DNA from 3 places in the Rhizobium sp. SVR5-9E genome. Region 1 is predicted to be linked to each of the others. Evidence: predicted binding sites of a transcription regulator. Region 1 holds the regulator's gene; each other region holds the start of a gene.
The links. Region 1 encodes LexA, which represses DNA repair genes until DNA is damaged. Its sites were predicted from a motif close to TGTTCNNNNTGTGTTCNG; they were not measured.
Positions count from the first base shown of each region.

Region 2: recA (recombinase RecA) is a predicted target of LexA. The motif match lies at 1,068-1,085, and genes of this name have one in related genera.
Region 3: ACPYOJ_RS27545 (helicase-related protein) is a predicted target of LexA. The motif match lies at 2,211-2,228, and genes of this name have one in related genera.

Region 1 is NZ_JBNDHS010000005.1:7,497-10,760, reverse strand. Features, by position in the region: gene kdsA (3-deoxy-8-phosphooctulonate synthase) at 1-64, opposite strand, end outside; gene ACPYOJ_RS04440 (VOC family protein) at 61-939, opposite strand; gene lexA (transcriptional repressor LexA) at 1,146-1,862, shown strand; gene ACPYOJ_RS04430 (ComEC/Rec2 family competence protein) at 1,843-3,264, opposite strand, start outside.
Region 2 is NZ_JBNDHS010000003.1:145,984-149,247, forward strand. Features, by position in the region: gene ACPYOJ_RS03180 (pseudouridine-5'-phosphate glycosidase) at 1-4, opposite strand, end outside; gene ACPYOJ_RS03185 (carbohydrate kinase family protein) at 35-979, opposite strand; gene recA (recombinase RecA) at 1,212-2,300, shown strand; gene alaS (alanine--tRNA ligase) at 2,456-3,264, shown strand, end outside.
Region 3 is NZ_JBNDHS010000087.1:16,880-20,143, forward strand. Features, by position in the region: gene ACPYOJ_RS27545 (helicase-related protein) at 1-2,064, opposite strand, end outside; gene ACPYOJ_RS27550 (DUF3309 family protein) at 2,683-2,838, shown strand; gene ACPYOJ_RS27555 (YMGG-like glycine zipper-containing protein) at 2,865-3,131, shown strand.

The DNA.
Region 1 (3,264 bases):
TGTTGGAAAACACAACGCGCCCGGCGCCTTCGCCGACTGCGACTTCGGAGTTGGTATTGCTCATGGGGTCTCCTCAAAGGCGAAGATTGCACCCTGGCCGGGCGCAGGCTTCACCAGAACTCTGTTGCTGATGCGTGTATAGGTCATCCCGTTAGCAGCCAGAAGGGCCTCTGTCACGGTAATATCTCGGGTGCGGAAAACGATGGCGCTGCCGCGGAGCCCCTTGTCGGCCAACGGCTGTGCGACATCGAAATAGGCTTCCATCCCCTCCTGAGACAGCAGACTGATTTTGACGTTGGGAGTTGTGACTGCGAGGCCGAAACTGGTGCTCTCTACCTTTGCCCCGGACGCCGCCAGTTGGACGAAAGAGCCAAACGCTTCTGGCTCCGGCGCGCTTAGCACGACCTCCCGAATACCGGCTACGCCATTTTCGTGTTTTTCCAGCGCGTCATGGTTGGCGGGAAAGGCATTGATGCGCTGGCAGGCAAAGAGAAAGAAATCCGGCGCCCTGAGATCGGCCGCAAAAGCGAGCTTGAAGGCGCCGGTCGATTGCGAGCCATCCGGCATTTCGATCGGACGCGAAAACTCCAGCATGTCGCCGCCGCTCTGCCTGGCATTCATGAAGGCAGAATGATCGGCGTCCGCATCCTCTGTGCTAAAAGCGACCGCAGAAAACCCGTCATTGCCGCACCGGAAGCGAAAAGCCTGGTCGCGCGCCACAAAAACATTGCCCCCGCGCACGGATGTTTCACATTTCTTCGCATTCTCGATACCAAGCGGCTCGAGATAGGTCTTGTCGGCAAAGAAGATGCAAGCGTTCTCCGTTCCGAACGGGTGGCCGCCCTCTGGCGCAATGGTAAATCCCAGCCTTCCCAGCCGCTCGCGCGCCAGGTCGATGTCCGTGACCGGTAGGACAAGGTGATCCAGTGGATGAGGCATCGGGCGCGTCTCCATTTTTCCAGTGCTCCAGATTTGCGCGGCCTGTTCCCCCGATGCAAGCTGCAAGCGGTGACCCGGCAAACAAAAAGTCCCAAAATGAATGCACTTCAGAAAAAGTTTTACCGAAATTTAGGTACTTGCGGAACACATATGGAACATATAGTGTCTGTTCTGGCTTTGTTTCACGAATCTGGGGTTAAACTTCGATGCTGACGCGCAAACAACAGGAGCTTCTCCTCTTTATTCATGAGCGGATGAAAGAATCCGGCGTCCCGCCATCCTTCGACGAAATGAAGGATGCGCTGGATCTCGCCTCCAAATCCGGCATCCACCGCCTGATTACGGCGCTTGAGGAGCGTGGTTTCATTCGTCGCCTACCGAACCGGGCTCGCGCACTTGAGGTGATCAAGCTTCCGGAGGCCTACAGCCCGAGCATTCAGCCGCGCCGCGGCTTTTCGCCAAGCGTCATCGAGGGTAGCCTCGGCAAACCGCAGCCGGTAGCAGCCCCGCCGAAGCCGGCGAACGAAGACAACAACAGTGCTGTTTCCGTTCCCGTCATGGGCCGCATCGCGGCCGGCGTGCCGATCTCGGCAATCCAGAACAATACCCACGACATCACCGTCCCCGCCGATATGCTGGGGTCGGGCGAGCACTACGCACTTGAGGTCAAGGGCGATTCGATGATCGACGCCGGCATCTTCGACGGCGATACGGTCATTATCCGCAATTCAAATACCGCAAACCCCGGCGACATCGTTGTCGCACTGGTCGATGACGAGGAAGCGACCCTCAAGCGGTTCCGCCGCAAGGGAGCCTCGATCGCGCTTGAAGCCGCAAACCCGGCATATGAGACACGTATCTTCGGGCCGGACCGCGTCAAGGTTCAAGGCAAGCTCGTCGGCCTCATTCGCCGCTATCACTAACCGGCAACGCATCCCCGGCAAATGTGCCACTGCGCCAATCATAGGCGCGGTGCCGGCTCCAGGGGCGGTCGAGTGTTTCGAAAGCGGTTGTGACGTCTGCGGCGCCGTTTCCAAAGCGTAACTCGACGGCGCCGGTTTTCCTCAGGGTTTCGCCGGTAAACAGCATTGCTCCGGATCGGCAGGTGCCGGACCGCAGCTTGACCGGCGTCACGACGATATCCGCTGTGTCGCAAGCCGGGCCGAAATAGGCCGCATTTTCGATCACTGCGAGGATGGAGCCGTTCTCGAGCTCTGCCGTGCACCAGGCTTTTTTGACGCAGGTGAAATGGCCTGCCGAAGCGGCGTTCCGCATCGCATCTCTTGCTTCTTCCTGTTGCGTCGGAGAAAGCCTCAATCTCTCCCCGTCTTTTGCCGAAGGCGGGGCCGAGGCGGTATCAAGCAATTTTGGCGGCCGGTGGTCATCGATAACCAGCGCTCGTTTCCACTGGTCGAAAATGAAATCCGGCGGGCGTTCGCGGTTGGAGGCGAGAGCGGATTGCCTGACGATTGCAACAAGACTTCCATCTTCGGCAATCACGACATCTGGCGCGGCTCTACCGGGCATGAGCGCAACGGCAAGCGTTGAACCGGCGATGATCGCTGTTCCCATATGCCTAAGCCGGGTGCGCAGCAGCGTGAGCAGCAGGAAGCCGGCGACCGCTGCCGGAAAATACCAGCCGGGCAGCCTGCCCACGCCGATGTCGCCGCCCCAGGACGACACCGTCTTGGCAACCGCGATTACGAGATCGAGACCGAAACCCACCACCTTCCACGGCAGCACGTCTAGCCCGAAGGGCATCAGCAGCATGGCAAGCAGGCCTGCAGGCATGATGACGAAGGAAATGATCGGCATGGCCGCGAGGTTGGCCGGCAGACCGTAGGCCGTCAGCCGGTGGAAATGCTCGATCGAGAACAATGCTGTCGAAAAGCCGCCGATGACGGATGTGAGCAGGATTCCGCCGAGAAAACCGGAAACGGAAACCAACAGCCGAAGCGATCGCATTTTTGAAAAAGGGCTTTCGCGCATCGGCCGCTCCTTCCAAAGCGCATATCCCGCGACCAGCGCCAGAGTGGCGGCAAAGGACATCTGAAAGCTCGGACCCATGATTTCGGAGGGCGAGATTGAGATGATGAGGAGTGCCGAAAGCGCGACATTGCGGAGGCTGATGGAGGGCCGGTCGAAGAAGACTGCAACCAGCATGATTGCCATCATGATGAAGGCGCGTTCGGCCGAAACGGCAAAACCTGAGATCAAGAAGTAGGCCGTCACCGCCGCCAGAGCACCCGCCGCCGCAATCTTTTTCGTCGGATAGGCCTGAGCGACACCCGGAAAGAGGCTGAGTATCGAACGGAATCCGACAAA
Region 2 (3,264 bases), on a different contig from region 1:
TCATTGTCTCTTCCGTTTCATCGGTGCTGCAGATTCAATGCAGAATTCTTGCGCTCTGAACAAGAGCCAGTGTGTCCGCAAGCAGGCTGGGTGTCAGCCTTTCATTGACGGCATGCGGCGACTGGACGGTCAGCGCGGCCGCCGCCGCGCCATGCCGGATGGCCTCCTCGAGCGGCGCCCCGTGCATCAAGGCGGAAAGGATGCCGGCTGCGAGCGAGTCGCCTGCACCGGTGACGTCGGCGACGGTCTCGACCGATGGAGGCTGCAGGCAGAAGGCGCCATCCGGGCCGAAAGCGATCAGCTCGCGCTGCCCGCGCGTGACGACGCCGCCTTTGAGGCCCATGTCGCCGAGCAGTGACAGCCAGTCTTCCGGCCTCTCCGGGCGCCGGCCGGTCAGGGCCGCGGCTTCCGCCTCGTTGAGGAAAAGATGGTCGATGCCACTAATGGAAGGCCTGAGCTTGACGACCTTTGCCGGGGATATGGCGATCGCGGCAACCGGTTTGCCGAGCGCATTGGCGCGGCTCACGAGCGCGGTGATCGTATCTTCCGGCAGGTTTGCGTCGAAAAGGATGAGGTCGGTGGCGGCGAAGGCTTCGCGCACCCAGCGGATCGCCAGCCGTCGCGGGACGAAGTAGCGGTAGAGTTCCATGTCGGCCAGCGCCACCACCAGATTGCCATCCCGCTCGATTATCGCGGTGTAACTTGGGGTCTTGCGGTCGAGAAAGACGAAGGGCCGGTCGTCGATACCGGCCGCGTAGGCTGCCTCCGTCACCAATTCGCCCGTCGGATCGCCGCCGCGCGGGGAAATCATCGTCACATCGAAGCCGAGCCGCGCGAGGTTCCTGGCGGCATTGAAGGCGCCGCCGCCCGGCTCCTCGAACCATTCGCCGGGGTTGCTGGCCCCCGGCGCCGTCTCGCCGGAGATACGCCCGCGCCGATCGATATGCGCGCCGCCGAGAACGAGAATCCTGTTCTTCATGTCTTCAGTTCCCGATGATCGAATCGACGGGGCCGCAGAGGAGCCCCCGCGTGCTTGCGCCGCAATCTAAGCCGTTGCTTTGCATCAATAAAACAAACGTAGAACACAGACCGTTTTGCCTTTTTCTTTCAACCATTTGGACCCCACTTGCGAAATGAGAACAAATGGCGTACAAACCCGATATCAACGGCGACATTGCTAGAGCGGCTTCAATAACCTAAAGGTGGATCGAATGTCACAGAATACATTGCGGCTTGTAGAGGACAAATCGGTGGACAAAAGCAAGGCACTTGAAGCGGCACTCTCACAGATCGAGCGGTCGTTCGGCAAGGGCTCGATCATGAAACTTGGCGCGAACGAGAGCGTCATCGAGGTCGAAACGGTATCGACCGGTTCCCTCAGCCTCGATATCGCGCTCGGCATCGGCGGTCTTCCGAAGGGCCGCATCATCGAAATCTACGGACCGGAAAGCTCGGGCAAGACGACGCTGGCACTGCAGACGATCGCCGAAGCGCAGAAGAAGGGCGGCATCTGCGCATTCGTGGATGCGGAACATGCGCTCGATCCGGTCTATGCCCGCAAGCTCGGCGTCGATCTCCAGAACCTTTTGATCTCCCAGCCGGATACCGGCGAGCAGGCACTCGAAATCACCGATACGCTGGTACGCTCGGGAGCGGTCGACGTTCTCGTTGTCGACTCGGTTGCGGCGCTGACGCCGCGTGCCGAAATCGAGGGCGAGATGGGCGACAGTCTTCCAGGCCTTCAGGCGCGCCTGATGAGCCAGGCGCTGCGCAAGTTGACGGCGTCGATCTCCAAGTCGAACACCATGGTCATCTTCATCAACCAGATCCGCATGAAGATCGGCGTCATGTTCGGCTCGCCGGAAACGACGACGGGCGGAAACGCGCTGAAGTTCTACGCCTCTGTCCGCCTCGACATCCGCCGCATCGGCGCGGTCAAGGAGCGCGAAGAGGTGATCGGCAACCAGACCCGCGTCAAAGTCGTCAAGAACAAGATGGCGCCTCCGTTCAAGCAGGTCGAATTCGACATCATGTATGGTGAAGGCGTATCGAAGACCGGCGAGCTGGTCGATCTCGGCGTCAAGGCCGGCATCGTCGAGAAGTCCGGTGCCTGGTTCTCCTACAACAGCCAGCGTCTCGGCCAGGGCCGCGAGAACGCCAAGCTCTTCCTGCGTGACAATCCGGATCTCGCCCGCGAGATCGAGATGGCCCTTCGTCAGAATGCGGGTCTTATCGCCGACCGGTTCCTGCAGAATGGTGGACCGGACGCCAACGATGGCGACACCGACACGGATATGTAGTTTTTACAGCTGCCACTCCGGCATATCGAAACCGGCCGCATTCCTGACCAGAATGCGGCCGGTTTTGTTTGTCTGCTGGACAGTGGCAAGGGTGAACGTTAAAAGCCACTGGATTTGAGTTTTGACCTGCCTCGGGCAGCATTGAAGGGCATAGCATGAGCGGTGTGAATGATATCCGGTCGAGCTTTCTCGACTATTTCAAGAAGAACGGCCACGAGATCGTGCCGTCGAGCCCGCTCGTGCCGCGTAACGACCCGACGCTGATGTTCACCAATGCCGGGATGGTGCAGTTCAAGAACGTCTTCACCGGTCTGGAACAGCGCCCCTACAAGACCGCATCGACGGCGCAGAAATGCGTTCGCGCCGGCGGCAAGCACAACGACCTCGACAATGTCGGATATACCGCGCGCCACCACACCTTCTTCGAAATGCTCGGCAACTTCTCGTTCGGCGATTATTTCAAGGAGCGCGCGATCGAGCTTGCCTGGAACCTGATCACCAAGGAATTCGGTCTCGACGCCAAGCGCCTGCTGGTCACCGTCTATCACACCGACGACGACGCCTTTAACCTCTGGAAGAAGATCGCCGGCCTTCCGGATGACAAGATCATCCGCATTCCGACCAGCGACAATTTCTGGGCGATGGGAGATACCGGCCCTTGCGGCCCCTGTTCGGAAATCTTCTACGATCATGGCGAGCAGATCTGGGGCGGCCCGCCGGGTTCGCCCGAGGAGGATGGCGACCGCTTCATCGAGATCTGGAACCTCGTCTTCATGCAGTACGAGCAGGTGACGAAGGAAGAGCGTGTCGACCTGCCGCGTCCCTCCATCGACACCGGCATGGGGCTGGAACGCGTTGCCGCCGTGCTGCAGGGCAAGCACGACAACTACGACATCGACCTGTTCCGGGCGCTGATCGAAGCTTCGGAAGAGGCGACCGGCGTGAAGGCCGAGGGCGAGCGCCG
Region 3 (3,264 bases), on a different contig from region 1:
CTTGAGAAGTGCCGGAACGAAAATGTGGTACGCGCCGAAGCGAACACCATAACGGCGCATGGAAGCGCGCGCGTCCTGATCCAGCGACTTCACTTCTTCCGTCACGTCGCGGCGGAAGAGCACGCCGAGATTTTCGACGAGTTGAAAAGCAAGTCCCTTAGCAAGGCCCTGCAGGTCCTCAGCGCGCGAAAGATCATCGAGCGACTTCAGAACCGTGCTGATATGGTGATTGACGAAGCGTTCGATGCGCGCGGCAACGTGATCGCGCGCGTTCCCCGTGAGCTGTTCGTCGGCGAGCAGGATAACGCGGGGGCGCATGATGTGGTCGCTGCCGGCAAGGCGGGCGATCGGATCGCCGAGCCAGCGGACGAGACCGTCAGAACTTATCGCCAGATCGCTGTTTCCGGCAGCATGGAGGCGTGCGGCACGAGCCTCGAATTCCAGGGCAAGCGCCTTTTGCGAAGCAGCCTGGATTGCCTTTGCATCCGGTCCGTCCGCACCCGAAATGGGAGTAAACCGAAAACCGGACAACTGTCCCACATGATGTCCTTCAACAAAGACATCGCCATTCACACTGATTTCAGCTTCCAGCATCGCATTCTCTCTCAGGCGCTTCATGAGCACAGATGTCCTGCGATCAACAAAGCGTTTCGTCAACCTCTCATGTAACGCATCGGACAATCGATCTTCGATTTCCCGCGTCTTTTCCTGCCAGTGTGTCGGATCGGCAAGCCAGCCGGGTCGATTCGACACATAGGTCCAGGTTCTTATCTGCGCGATTCGTGCCGAAAGCGTGTCAATTTCGCCGTCCGTACGATCCGCGCGATGCACCTGCTCTGCGAGAAACCCCTCGTTCACCGTGCCATGGCGCACGAGATCGGAAAAGAGGGTCGAGATCAGATCGGCATGCTGTGCCGGCGTGATACGCCTATAGTCCGGCAGCGCGCAAGCTTCCCATAACTTCTCCACGCGCTGCGGACTGGTAGCCAAGTCAATAACTTCCGGATAGCGAGCCAGTTGCTCCAGCGCTTGCTGGTCGACGGCGGGCAAAGCACGCGTCAAGCCTTGCTCGCGCGGCGGAGTTTCCAGACTTGCCCGCAACGAGCGTATCGAGGAGAAATCGAGTTCCTTCGTCCGCCACTGCAAAACTTTGACATTGTCGAATTCGTGCGCCTCCATCCGCTGCACCAATTCTTCGTCGAAAGGCTGCACTTGGCCCGTCACCCCGAAGGTGCCATCACGCATATGACGGCCGGCGCGCCCGGCAACTTGTCCGAGTTCGGCGGGATTGAGATTGCGGAACTGATAGCCGTCGAATTTGCGGTCCTGCGCAAAAGCGACGTGATCGACATCCAGGTTGAGGCCCATCCCGATCGCATCGGTCGCCACGAGGTATTCGACATCGCCTGCCTGGTAGAGTGCGACCTGGGCATTTCGGGTGCGTGGGCTCAGCGCGCCGAGAACAACGGCGGCCCCTCCACGCTGGCGCCGAATCAATTCCGCAATGGCGTAGACCTCATCTGCCGAGAAGGCGACGATAGCCGTCCGCTGGGGAAGACGGGTGATCTTCTTTTGACCGGCATAGAGGAGTTGCGACAGTCTTGGACGCTCGACAACGGTAATACCCGGCAGGAGCTGCTGGAGAATGGGACGCATCGTACCAGCGCCGAGTAGCAGCGTTTCGTCGCGGCCGCGCAGATGCAGAATACGGTCGGTGAAGATATGGCCGCGTTCGAGATCGCCGGCGAGCTGGACCTCGTCGATGGCGACAAAGGCTGCCTTTGTCTCGCGCGGCATGGCCTCCACTGTACACACGGAAAAGCGCGCATTCGGCGGAGAGATTTTCTCCTCGCCAGTGACGAGCGCGACGTTCTGCGCGCCGACTTTTTCGACCACACGCGTATAGACCTCACGCGCCAGCAGACGCAGCGGCAGCCCGATCACGCCGGTACCGCTCGCAACCATGCGCTCGATAGCATAGTGGGTCTTGCCTGTATTGGTCGGCCCGAGCACCGCGGTCACGCCGCGCCCGCTCAGTATCATGGGCTGCGATGTCAGTTTCATTGTCCATGCAAGTGAGGCGGGGAGCCTCAGGGTCAAGGGCGCTTTGTTTCCAAAGCAGACAACACATGGACAGGTGCCTCTTCAAACGCAAGAGGCGAGCTGCAAACTCGATTCAAAAAATGGCGCTAAGTCGCTGTTTTCAGATTCGGAACAGCCTGAGAACGAATCAGCGACGAATCGGTGACTCTCCGTGATTCAGCTTTTGTTCACGGCTAAGTATTGGTTTGAATCGGTTTTTCCTACTAGATGCTGAATCAGGCCACACGCCGCGTCCTAGTTTCGGAAGCCGGATTCGCACCGATAGGCACTCCGTCGTACCGCACCCGCATTAACCATTGATCAAATGCAGAACGAATCGCCTACGAATCACCGACACCCGGAGTTTCCGGATTTGTTCACCGCAACATGTTGTATTTGAATATAATTTTAACCATAAAGCTCGAATGGAAAGCTGACCATGCGCCGCTGTTTGAGCGGCTTTGTTAAGATTTGAACGGCGCGCCTGCGCAATGCACCGATAGGCAGAAAAATCACCGGCGTCTCATCCCAACCGGGAACAAAAAAGACAGATGCGTGTTTATTGTCCATTCGTCACGGCGAATTGGAGGAATTCAAAACATGCTCGGAACAATACTTCTTATTATTCTTATTCTGCTCCTGCTTGGTGCCCTGCCGAATTGGGGTTATAGCCGTGGCTGGGGCTATGGACCTTCCGGCGGTTTGGGGCTAGTTCTCATTATCGTTCTTATCCTTGTTTTAATGGGCCGAATTTAGCGGCTTGTAACCTACGGAGAAAAGACATGATGAAGAAAATTGCCATTGTAGCCGCTATGGTAGGCGCACTTGCGGCCTGCACCCCGACTGAACAAGGAACGGCAATCGGCGCCGGCACTGGGGCGATCATTGGTGGCGCTGTGAGCAACAGCTGGGGCGGCGCTGCAGTCGGCGCTGTTGCCGGTGGTCTTGCTGGGGCGCTGATCGGCCAGTCCGTGGAACACCGCGGCTACTGCGTCTATCGCGACCGGTATGGCCGCCGCTACGAAGCACGTTGCCCACGCCGTTACTGAGAACTGCCATTAGAAGGGTTCAGACGGGCGCTTCGGCGCCCGTTTTTGTTTATGCTCGCCGTCAACAATATGTTGACGATCGGTCATGAAAGGCAAATCTACCGCGCTTCGGGCGTAAGGCGCATATTCTTTC